Regions from separate parts of the Parabacteroides sp. AF17-3 genome, predicted to be linked through region 1. Evidence: riboswitches for the same ligand, from Rfam matches in the RefSeq annotation. Region 1 holds a riboswitch; each other region holds the start of a gene.
The links. A riboswitch is a leader RNA that binds a small molecule or an ion and turns the genes downstream of it on or off. The one in region 1 is predicted to bind cobalamin.
Positions count from the first base shown of each region.

Region 2: linked by a shared signal. The riboswitch ahead of DWW91_RS13290 (cysteine-rich CWC family protein) and the one ahead of DWW91_RS16055 (ABC transporter substrate-binding protein) in region 1 are both predicted to bind cobalamin.
Region 3: linked by a shared signal. The riboswitch ahead of DWW91_RS13360 (MAC/perforin domain-containing protein) and the one ahead of DWW91_RS16055 (ABC transporter substrate-binding protein) in region 1 are both predicted to bind cobalamin.

Region 1 covers NZ_QTMM01000011.1:231,056-235,212, forward strand. The annotation lists gene DWW91_RS16045 (ABC transporter ATP-binding protein) at 1-297, opposite strand, end outside; gene DWW91_RS16050 (iron ABC transporter permease) at 300-1,337, opposite strand; gene DWW91_RS16055 (ABC transporter substrate-binding protein) at 1,347-2,507, opposite strand; cobalamin riboswitch at 2,555-2,765, opposite strand; gene cobI (precorrin-2 C(20)-methyltransferase) at 2,832-3,530, shown strand; gene DWW91_RS16065 (hypothetical protein) at 3,565-4,017, opposite strand.
Region 2 covers NZ_QTMM01000009.1:46,558-50,714, forward strand. The annotation lists gene DWW91_RS13280 (threonine/serine exporter family protein) at 1-305, opposite strand, end outside; gene DWW91_RS13285 (threonine/serine exporter ThrE family protein) at 302-1,069, opposite strand; cobalamin riboswitch at 1,207-1,404, shown strand; gene DWW91_RS13290 (cysteine-rich CWC family protein) at 1,463-1,678, shown strand; gene accC (acetyl-CoA carboxylase biotin carboxylase subunit) at 1,680-3,194, shown strand; gene DWW91_RS13300 (biotin/lipoyl-containing protein) at 3,232-3,753, shown strand; gene DWW91_RS13305 (acyl-CoA carboxylase subunit beta) at 3,755-4,157, shown strand, end outside.
Region 3 covers NZ_QTMM01000009.1:60,056-64,212, reverse strand. The annotation lists gene DWW91_RS13365 (TonB-dependent siderophore receptor) at 1-353, opposite strand, end outside; gene DWW91_RS13360 (MAC/perforin domain-containing protein) at 575-2,152, opposite strand; cobalamin riboswitch at 2,424-2,630, opposite strand; gene atpD (F0F1 ATP synthase subunit beta) at 2,950-4,157, shown strand, end outside.

The DNA.
Region 1 (4,157 bases):
AGACATGTTGCGGATGTCACACTTATCTGTCAGCACCACTCCCACTATAGTGCTAAGCTCCTTATCACTATAGTCCTGTATATCGCGGGACAGTAGTGCTATTTCACCCGACAGGCGAGGCTGGAAAGCGGATAATGTACGTAATAAAGTAGACTTTCCGACACCGTTGGCACCCAGCAGGCAGGTTAATTCGCCACTATAGATCGTTGTCGTTATATGGCTTGCTACCAGCTTAGTATCACTTTTAGAATGATAACCGATAGAGAGATCGTTTATCTGAATAGTTGCCTCTTTCATGCTCATTCGTTTAGTTCGTTTTTACGCCGGCGGAATAAAACGGAAGCGACGACCGGAGCACCGACCAATGCGGTTACCGAGTTGACCGGCAAAGCTCCCTCGAATCCCGGCATACGTGCAATCAGGTTACAGGCCAATGCCAGGGCTGCACCGACAAACAGTACACCGGGCATCAGTATGCGATGGTCGGATGTCTGGAAAATGGCACGGCAAAGATGAGGAACAGCCAGTCCCAGGAAGACGATCGGACCACAGTAAGCGGTCACGATGGCTGTCAATACACCGGCAGAGGTGATAACGAGCAGGCGTGCCCGTTTGATATTCAGTCCCAGATTACGAGCATACCCATCGCCGAGAAGCATCAGATTCAATGTCTTTATCAATAGGAACGAAAGAGGGATCAGGATAGCCATAATCGCTACGAAAAGCATCATCTGATTACCGGAGACACGCGAGAAACTTCCCAGCCCCCAGATCACATAAGCACGGATATCTTCTTCCACACTAAAAAACTTCAGGACTCCGATTACCGCATTCGCCACATAGCCGATCATCACACCGATAATCAATAGCGTCACATTCCCTTTTACCTTCTGCGAAACATAAACGATCAGTGCCATGACAGACAAGGAACCGACTATGGCCGCAATGGATAAGGCAATCTCCCCCATAAAGCCCAGCTTACTCAACGCCACGCCTCCCAGACTTCCGCTCAGTAAAACAACGAAGGCAACTCCCATACTTGCACCGGAACTGATACCCAATACAGAGGGGCCGGCCAACGGATTGCGGAATACGGTTTGCATCTGAAGCCCGCTGATCGCTAATCCGGCTCCGGCGACTAATGCCGTTAAGGCTTGCGGAAAGCGTGATTTCCAGATAATATTCTGCCAGGTGACCGGTTCGTCGCCATTGCCGCAGATGATATTCCAAACCGAATGGAAGGGTATAGAAACAGAGCCCAACACCAGATTCAGAAACAACAACACGACGATCGAGACAAAGATCACAAACATCAGGAAAGTGTTAGAATACTTCATCGTACCCATTTATTTAAGTAAATCATAATAGACAGGCGTATGATCCGGCAGTAGATTCGGATGGAAGATATGCAATAAATCGCCCAGCACCACTTCCGGCTCGGTCGGCATGCTTTCGTAAAAAGGTTTTTCCCTCATGTTGCAATAGATCACTCCTTTTTCCTTGAAGGCACGGAAGTCTGCATAACGGGGATCCTGATCTTTCAGTGATTTATAAGTATATATTCCCGGATAGCTGTTTACGATACGCCAGTAGTCGGCTTCGTCGGCCTGGTTATAGACGGTCTCGAAGTCGAGCGTCACACCGCCGGAGCGATCGTCGTCTTTCAAAAAGTAATCAGCGCCGGCATCTTTGAAAAGTTGTGCAAGGAAGCTCTTTCCTCCTACTGCATACCAGTTACCACCATGTATTTCGCCACTGAACACGACAGGACGTTTCTGCACTTTACCTTCGGCTGTCAGCTCTTTCAGCTCGTTGTAGCGGTTCTCTATAGCCGAGAATTTTTCATTGGCTTCCTGCTCTATCCCGAGTAACAAACCGACGAACTTGATCCATTCAGCCTGCCCCAGCGGTGTCATTTCTTTATATCCCAGATGAGGAATCAGAGGGATACCGATATCTTTCATTGTTTCATAGCCGCCACGCTTAAAAGGTGAGATCAGAATCAGGTCGGGATTGATACTCATGATCACCTCATTATCGAAGTTGCCTTCGATCCCGATCTTTGCCGTCTTTCCTTCCTTCAGCTGATTATTGATAGTCTTATTAAACAGATGACGCGTACTCGTAATGCCGACAACCTTATCCTCCGCTCCCAACTTAATGAAATTGGATAATTGCAGGGAAGTCATACAGATAGCACTACGTACAGGTGTTTCGATAACCGTATAATCCGCATGAATCCCTTCCGGCTTCGTCCCCCGGGGAACCAAAGCATACAGGAAATGCGTACTTTCTTCATTCTGCGGATCATGTATATCCACCAGCATATAATCATCTTTATAGGTCAGTTGAAAACCTTCGGCATGCTTTGGTGTCACCTGAACCCGGCTATCCGTCATAGTCGTTTGTTGTGAAGAAACATTCTTTTTCTCCTGTTGATTTCCTTTCGATGCACACGACGTAACCAATAGTGCAACCAGGCAACAACCTGCTAAATACTTGTTCATATTCATATTATTTTTATCCGACACAAACCGTCCGAACCCACGAGGACAATCGCTATGTGAAAAATGGCAGGTCTTCTGACTTACTTCCATCCCGAAAGCCTTCCCGGCGAGGCTGTCTCTCCGCCAGTGGCAAAAGGTGTTATCGGGATGTTACTGAAGTTTTACAGCAGCGTGGACTGTCCGGGATTTCCACCCGGTTCCCTTTTAATCTGTCTCCATGAACAGGAGTTTTACAGAACCTATTTCGATCGCAAAAGTAATAAGAAGTTTGCAACTTTGCACTATTTTCAGCACATTTGCACCCCAAATAAAAACAAGAATAAAATGACTTACCCGATCAGTTTCGTATCATTAGGTCCCGGCGAACCGGAACTTATCACAGTGAAAGGTCTCCGACAACTTCAGAAAGCAGATATTATCTACTGCCCCGCCACCCGTAACAGGCAAGGTGAAATCCTCTCACGTGCCGCCGATATCGTACGTGCACTGGAAATAAACGAAACTGCCATCCGCTGCTTTATGCTTCCCATGAGCAAAGACCGCACGGAAGCCTGGAAAGCCTACGACGCCCTCTACAACGAAGCCGCCGCAAACTATGCGGAAGGCAGACAGATCGTTATCGTAGCCGAAGGCGATGCCGGCTTCTATTCTTCCATCCAGTATATATATGACAAGTTTATAGAGACGGGAATCGACGTTCAGCGTATTGCCGGAATCCCCGCCTTCATCGCTGCCGGAGCATTGGCCGGCTTGCACATTGTCAAACAGGAAGAACAGATCATTGTTATCCCCGGCACTCCTTCCGCAGAAGAATTGTCAGAAAAGATAAATGCCGGATACGTGATCGTCATTATGAAACTGTCGCAATGTGTGGAAGCCGTACATGCATGTATTCGCAAGCATCCGCAGACACAATTCCATTATTTTGAAAATGTAGGGACGGATAAAGAATACTACACCTCCGACCGGCAAATCATCGCAGAGAAATCTTTCCCCTATTTCTCACTGATGATCATACAATAAAAAAATTACTATCCCAATTATTGTATCGCAAAAACTATACGGATTCTATGATACCGTTCAGACGGTTCATATGGTAGCGGAGCGACTGGACAGATTCCCAGTTCTGATGCCCCGACTTGCACAACTCACGTGCACTCACTAATACTCCTGAAATGTGACTGCTGATCTCTTCAATCTTTTTATTCGTTTCATTATAAAGAGTTTCAGTCTCTTCCGGTGAATAGATAGAAGCAGATTGTGCCAACGATTCAAGTAACTTCATCTGATAGACTCCGGCCCTGGGGATCAAGTTGCTGATGGCATAATGATGAAGATCCTGGATTTCCTTCTGCTTGGTGGTATCCCAACCGACATTATTCATACTCTCCGAAGAACCCATCTTCGAAAACATTCGAATACCCAAACAATCTGCAATTGTTTTAACCCATGATCCTGTCTCTGTTTCTCTTGAAACGACGCCTGTCAAACTAAATCTCATTGTTGCCATAATCAAATCTCCTTAATTACATAAACCGAAGTTTTTAAAATTGTTATTTACTTTCTTTTTATCACTATAAACTTGCTGTTAGTTTCATTTTATTATTGTGATGTCACAAAATTAGGCAAATTATCATACACCACAACCCT
Region 2 (4,157 bases), on a different contig from region 1:
ATGTTGTAGGCAAATTTGCCTGGGATCATCGGCAATAAAGCCGGGATATAAAGCACTGTCATCGGGCAGTAAATCCTGCCTCCCAGCCACAAACTACCGAATCCGATCACCAATGCCCCGAACAGGGAGGCGGTGGCGATATCCACACCAAAGAAAGTCATCAGGCAGAATCGGCAGGCATGGCCTACGGCAGCCAGCAAGGCAATGTAAGGAAACGCCCGCATAGGTGGGTCGGAAATCGCACCGAAACCAATACCTGCAATGGCTGCAAAAAGTCCGTCTAAAAGAATATCCAATACTATCATATCAAATTATTTTTTACCATCATTAATGTGAAAGAAAGCCCGATCGCGATACAGATAATCAGCATCAGTGCATTGACCAGCCGGGCAAAACCGGTCAGTATATACCCTTCGACAATATCGATGACCCCATTGATCAGCGGTACGCCCGGTATCAGGAACAGGACGCTCGTTGCCAGTGCAATGTCCGAGGTCGTGTCGAATATCAACGCTGTAGAGGCACAAAGCGATGCAATAAAGGCCGATACCACGAAGATTATGTAATGATTGAATTTCCGTATCTGCATCTGTTGTTTCAGGAAAAAACCGGTGATAGTCGCAGAAAAGACAATCCCCATCGAAGTAATATCTCCCCCGAACAGGCGGCAGAAAGAGGCATTGGCAAAACCTACCAGTATCAGAACGAAAAGCGGATCGATGTGCGGGCTGGCGATAATCTCCTCATATTTATCTTTTAATTCTTCCAGCGACAAATGTTTGTCATACGTTTCCCAACTCAGAGCGCTCAGTTTGGCGTTCTTCTCGAAACTTATCGGAAGGGCGGGGATATCGATCACCTCGCTGTATGTTTCTTTCGTATCATTGTCGGAGATCGTCAGAATAATATTTTTCTGAAAAATGCTGATTTTAACATCAGCGCCATATGCTTCTCCTATTCGTTTGGAACTCCGGACTACCCGGGATGTGTGTACCCCGCATCCCATCATATGGGCGGAGTACTCTGCGATGAATTTGGCTACGGGTAGCAAAGATTCATTTCTACTCATGTCGTACTTTTTATATATGAACCGGATTCTATTCCGGAATGTTTCTTTTTGCTGGCTGAAAAACGGGCGATAAACCTAAACCGGGGCGCAAAAGTATAAAAAACTTATTTTATATCATTGTTTTGTCTTTTATTTTTGTAGTTTTGCACCGAAATGGTTCTGTATTTTTGATTCTGGAAATACAGATTAAAAGGGAATCGGGTGTAAATCCCGGACAGTCCCGCTGCTGTGAAGCTCTAATAACATTCTGAAAACAACTTATGCCACTGACATGTGTCGGGAAGGCTTCAGGATGGGAGTCAGTCAGAAGACCTGCCGTTCGTTAAAGGCTCATATCCTCGTGGGTTAGGATACGGGTTCGAAATGATTGTTTATTCTAAATTTATCAGATTTATGGAGAAAGATTGTCCGCGTTGTGGGGACTCTTTTGTTTGTCGGGTAGATGATATATCCGCCTGTCATTGTGTGCCTGTGAAATTGGATGAACTCCAGCTTGCTTATGTGAAGGTCCATTATCCGGGATGTTTGTGCAACTCCTGTTTGAATGAGATCAAGAAATATTTCTATGCCTGTGAGGTGAATCCCCGTTATAAACATTTAAAGCATTGATATGATACGGAAGATATTAATTGCAAACCGTGGCGAGATCGCCGTACGTGTGATGCATTCCTGCCGGGAGATGGGAATACAGTCTGTGGCTGTTTTTTCGGAAGCCGACCGGGCAGCACGACATGTACTTTATGCTGATGAGGCCTGCCTGATAGGGCCTGCTGCATCAAAAGATAGTTATCTGGATATTGAAAAGATTATCCAAGCGGCAAAAATTCATAAAGCCGATGCCATTCATCCCGGTTATGGTTTCCTTTCGGAAAATGCAGCTTTTGCCCGCAGATGTAAAGAGGAAAATATTATTTTTATTGGCCCGGCTGCTGAGACGATGGAGGCGATGGGCGATAAGATATCAGCCCGTAAGCGGATGATCGAGGCTGGTGTGCCGGTTGTTCCGGGAACGCAACAACCGTTGCTGGATGCTGCCGAAGCCGTTCGGATATGTAAGGAAATCGGTTTCCCCGTTATGCTGAAAGCCTCTATGGGAGGCGGAGGAAAAGGGATGCGACTGATCTATAAAGAAGAAGATGTGGTGGAGGCTTATCATTCTGCCCGTTCGGAATCGTTATCGTCTTTTGGTGACGACACAGTTTATCTGGAGAAATTCGTAGAGGAACCTCATCATATCGAATTTCAGGTATTGGGTGACAATCACGGGAATGTAATCCATCTTTGCGAACGTGAATGTTCCGTTCAACGCCGTAATCAGAAAATCGTGGAGGAAAGTCCGTCTCCGTTCATCACTCCCGAGTTAAGAAAAAATATGGGTGAAAAGGCTGTTGCTGCGGCAAAAGCTGTCAACTATTCCGGTGCTGGTACCATTGAGTTTTTGGTGGACAAACATCGGAATTTTTATTTTCTGGAAATGAATACGCGTCTCCAGGTGGAGCATCCGATTACCGAGGAAGTTTTAGGCGTCGATCTGGTAAAAGAACAGATTCGGGTGGCTAACAACGAACCACTCCATATCCGCCAGGAGGAGATCGTCCAGCGCGGACATGCCATTGAATGCCGTATCTGTGCAGAAGATACAGAAGCCGGTTTTATGCCTTCTCCCGGTGTCATTAAACAATTGACAGAGCCGAACGGCATCGGTGTCCGTGTAGACAGTTATGTGTATGAAGGATATGAAATACCGGTTTATTACGACCCGATGATCGGAAAACTGATCGTTTGGGCGACAACGCGCCAATATGCGATCGAACGCATGCGGCGGGTATTGCATGAGTATAAGATTACCGGGTTGAGAACGAATATCGGTTACTTACGTCGGATTATGGATACATCCGACTTTGTGCAGGGAAAGTATGATACTTCTTTTATTGAAAAAAATGCCGGACAATTGCAACATCCCGTAGAAGAGGGTGGAACAGAGACTGAAAATATAGCTATGATCGCTGCCTATATAGATTATCTGGTCAATCTGGAGGAAAACAGATCCGGTCAGGCTTCCGACAATCGTCCGATCAGCCGCTGGCGTGAATTCGGATTACAAAAAGGAGTCCTGCGTATTTAATAATCGGCACATTAGCACTATTGAATAATTATTATTTATGGAAATACATATTGGAAAAAGAGTTGCGGATGTTTCGTTGGTCAGTAAAGATGGGAACAAAGTCCGGTTGACTATTGACGGTATCCTTTATGAAGTCGATGTCGTAATGGCCGAAAATGGCGCCTGTTCTATTTTGCACAACGGTGTTTCGTATAATGCAGAACTGATCCGCGGAGAAAGTGGTAAAAACTATACGGTGAATACCCATTTCCTCTCTTATGGTGTGGATATTGTTGATACGCAGGTGAAATATTTGCGTATGCGCAGGAATAGCGAAGAGCGGCAGGACAATAAGATTATTTCTCCGATGCCCGGCAAGGTGGTGAAGGTTGCTGTTCAGAAAGGCGACCGTCTCGAACCTGGCGATATTGTCGTAGTGATCGAAGCAATGAAGATGCAGAGTAATTATAAGGTAAGTTCGGCCTGCACGGTACGCGATGTACAGGTAAAAGAAGGGGATTCGGTGACGAGCAACCAGGTCCTTCTGACTTTGGATATAATAACAGACAAAGAGGATTAAAATGGGAAAAGAACATTTATATAAAACGTTTGAAGAACTGGATAAGGCAGCTTCATTGGGAGGCGGTATGGCACGCATAGAGAAACAGCATGAAGCCGGACGTATGACTGCCCGTGAACGTATTGACATGTTACTGGATAAGGGTACATTTGTCGAACTGGATAAGTTTGTCGTTCACCGTTGTACCAATTTCGGTATGGAAAAGAACAAAATAGCGGGTGACGGGATCGTTTCGGGGTATGGCAAGATAGACGGACGCCAAGTGTTTGTCTATGCTTATGACTTTACCGCTTACGGAGGAACATTGAGCGGAACGAATGCCGCGAAGATCGTCAAGGTGCAACAACTGGCATTGAAAAACGGAGCGCCGGTAATTGCCCTGAATGATTCGGGTGGTGCCCGTA
Region 3 (4,157 bases), on a different contig from region 1:
AAGCGGCTGATATCTACCTGACCACTTTGGGCATCGGTAATTGTTACTCCGTCATAACTGACAGCGGTATGTTGTGCTCCCAAGCTTCGAACGGAAACGGTTTTCAACCCTCCTATTCCACCATAATCCTTGACGGTCACCCCAGAGAAATGTTTGACGACTTCCGAGAGATTTTGTACTCCCAACCGTTCGATGTCTACACGATCCATCACCTGCAAAGGGGTGGCTTCACGAACAATAGAGGGAGAGATATTCCCTATTACTTCTATTTCAGATAGTTGGAAATAAGTCGTTGTATCTATCTGCTGTGAAAACGTATATGTAGATATAAACAATTCCACAATAAAAATCATTAAAAAGTTTATATTAAACATGCCAATACACTTTAACTAATTAATAAAATAAATACTTCATGTTCAGACATTAAATCAACCATATTTCCACCTTCATATTCTAAAAAATTAGAATTAAAAACAAATAAAAAAGCAATTATCAATATATAATACTTACAATAAATTTACTATGTTCACGTCCTATATTGTAAGTATTTATATATTGCCTTATGAATCGTTGTTCATAAGGCAATAATTGTATAATTAAACAAATCCAATGGATCAATATTTGTTGGAGATAAACGATTTACAAAATCCCTTATGGCATAATCATCTAATAGTTTATCTGCATGTATCGAATATCCATATTTATTCTTTCCCTCTGAACAAAGCAGATAAATAGTATTATTAATAGAATCAATATATTTAACCATTTTTGTTTCATCCAGGCCATCACAATACACACTAATTTTATATTTAAAAGGAGTATTATCACTCACTATCTTCAAACCATAAATATTACTTACTCGTGCTATTTCACTTTGAATATACTCATTGGCTTGTCCCATATATAAATATTTTGACTTAATAATAACATCATCATTAAAACGTGTTATTAAACTAGTCTGAAAAACCCCTATTTGACCTGAAATATAAGTCAAACGTATATTTATATATGGTTCTTGCAGTGTGGGAAAAGCTGTTATTTCTGATTTATAACAATCTAATAAACCTTTTTTCAGATTTTCTTCCATAACAAAATCAGCTAGTGGGATAAGTCCATTCTCCGAAATGTCAACAATACTATGTTTATCTTCATTATTTAAAGTACTCAACCAATTAGAAAGATTAACATTTAAATCATTTATATTCTTAGGAGGGGTAAAACTAGCAAATTCAGCACCACCTCCTATTGTTTTAACAGAAACCATCATTGATGTCAATTCATTAGAACTAGTTGAACCATTTGAATAACTTTTACCAAGGCCTAATTCGCCGGACACCTCAGAACCGTTTTTCATTTTAAAACCATAAGAAGCATTTATATCTGTATTCATATCCTTTTCGTTTGTTTCTTCAGATATATTTTTCTTATGCAACCCCGTGTATACAACTGAGGCACGTCCTCCTGTTATAAAATCGGACAACACAAATCCACCATAATTGTAAAATAGCTCAGTTGGAGTTGTTCCATATAACTCATCTTTAAAATCACTTGATAAATAATTCAAAATAATTTCTTTCCTAATACGTGAGCTCATTTGCATTACATACTGAGATCTTTTATAAATAACATCCAACTCTCCAAAAACTCTATTTTCTTCATTAAGAGTTGAATTAGTAAATATTCTACTCATTTTTCTTTTTGCCCCGATAGAAAATAAACCTAAATTTAAAGAAAATCCCCCATTGATTTTTTTACTCATACTAGATTTCTCTGTATACCTTTGAAAATCTGAATAAGCAAAGCTATTAGCAATACCTTCATTAAGATTTTTAGTTAAAAAATAACTTGGTTTATCTTTGGATAATTTTTCAATATCAACTACTGAATAAGTTACATTTTCTATTGTACCTACAGGAAAAAAATCATCTTTATATGCTCTTCCCAGACATTTATCAAATGTTACTAACAACCGGGGAGAAAATTGAGAGTGCGACTTAGTATTCTCTATTGGTACCCAAGGATAATCAGGATCTCGCTCTTTTAAAACAATTCCTTTTTCACTATCACTTTCAGGATATTCCCTTTGATCGTCCTCTTTATTACAAGAAATAAAAACTAATGCAAGCAAAAATAAAACAGTTTTCTTCTTCATAATATAATAATTTACATAAATAATAAAAAAACAAACGAAATCTCATGTAATAATATATACCTTTTACAAGATATTTTTTACTCAACTGTTAGCAACACGGTAATTATTAGATCTGAACAAATTTTTCCTAATTCCGATCTCAATAATGACTATAAACTCTGTATTGCTTTATTGAGCATTGATTAATACTGACAGATATTGCTTATATATCCAATTATATTTGGTTTAAGCTATATATACTCAGGTCTATCAACACCTTTACCCGAGGTATTGCATATTACAGAATAATGGCAGGTTTTCTGACTTGTTCTCCCATGATCGGCCGCCTTCCCAAGGATCCTAAAATCCTCAGTGGCAACAAGATTTGCCGGGGTTACAGAACTTACAGCTACGGGTACAGTTCCGGATTTGCACCGGATTCCCTATTACTAACGGCCGGCGGAAGCCAGACCGTTACACCATAATCCGGTGGCAAAAGTACAAATAATATCAATTACTATACCTGATAATTTAAAATACTACTTCTGGTAATATAATTTAACAGATCATACCACCATCCCCCAAACCACTCCGCACACAAAATGCCAACCCTTATTCTTCAAAAAACAGCGTAATTTTTCCTCAAATTGTTCCATATCGCAAAACAATTGGTTCATTTCGGAATGACTACAAAATTAGTTTAAAGTTTAACTAAATGCAAAAAAGCCAAAAAAGTAATATGTTCCGGTTTCCGACAGGTTGTTTTCGTAATATTGCACGGTTGAAAAAATATATTGACGAGGTTTAAAAAGAATTGTATGGGAGAAACAAAAGGTTATGTTTCGCAGGTTATCGGTCCAGTCGTGGATATTCACTTCGATAATGAAAAAGAAGAGAAAATAGTGCTACCACGTATTCATGACGCCATGGAGATAACCCGTCCTAATGGGAAAATACTGATCGTGGAAGTTCAGCAGCACATTGGGGAAAACACAGTCCGTACAGTCGCTATGGATACGACAGACGGACTGCAACGAGGAATGGAAGCCGTATCATGCGGTTCGCCCATTACCATGCCGGTCGGCGATCAGGTAAAGGGGCGTTTGATGAACGTGACAGGCGATCCGATCGACGGGATGAAAATGCTGGATAAAAAAGGAGCTCTCCCTATCCATCGTGAGCCGCCGAAGTTTGAAGATCTGACAACCAGCAAAGAGGTGCTCTACACCGGTATCAAGGTGATCGACCTGCTGGAACCCTATTCCAAAGGAGGTAAAATCGGGTTGTTCGGTGGCGCCGGAGTCGGAAAGACGGTTCTTATCATGGAACTGATCAATAACATTGCCAAAAAGAATAACGGTTTTTCTGTTTTCGCCGGCGTGGGTGAACGTACCCGTGAAGGTAACGACCTGTTGCGCGAAATGATACAGTCGAATGTAATCCGTTACGGTAAAGAATTTAAGGAAAGTATGGAAGCCGGTCATTGGGACCTGTCGAAGATAGACCACGAAGAACTGGCTAAATCGCAGGCGACACTGGTGTTCGGACAGATGAACGAACCGCCGGGAGCACGTTCGTCGGTCGCCCTCTCGGGACTGACCATCGCCGAATCGTTCCGCGACCTGGCTCCGGAAGGCGAGACTCGCGATATATTATTCTTTATAGATAATATTTTCCGCTTCACGCAAGCCGGTTCCGAAGTATCCGCCCTGTTGGGACGTATGCCGTCGGCAGTTGGTTATCAGCCGACACTGGCTACCGAAATGGGAGCCATGCAGGAACGTATCACCTCGACGAAAAAAGGTTCCATCACCTCCGTGCAGGCTGTTTACGTACCGGCAGACGACTTGACCGACCCGGCACCGGCAACGACCTTTACACACCTGGATGCTACCACCGTGCTGAGCCGTAAGATTACCGAACTGGGTATCTATCCGGCAGTCGACCCGCTGGAATCGACATCCCGCATCCTCGACCCGCTGGTCGTAGGCAAGGAACATTACGAAACGGCACAGCGTGTGAAACA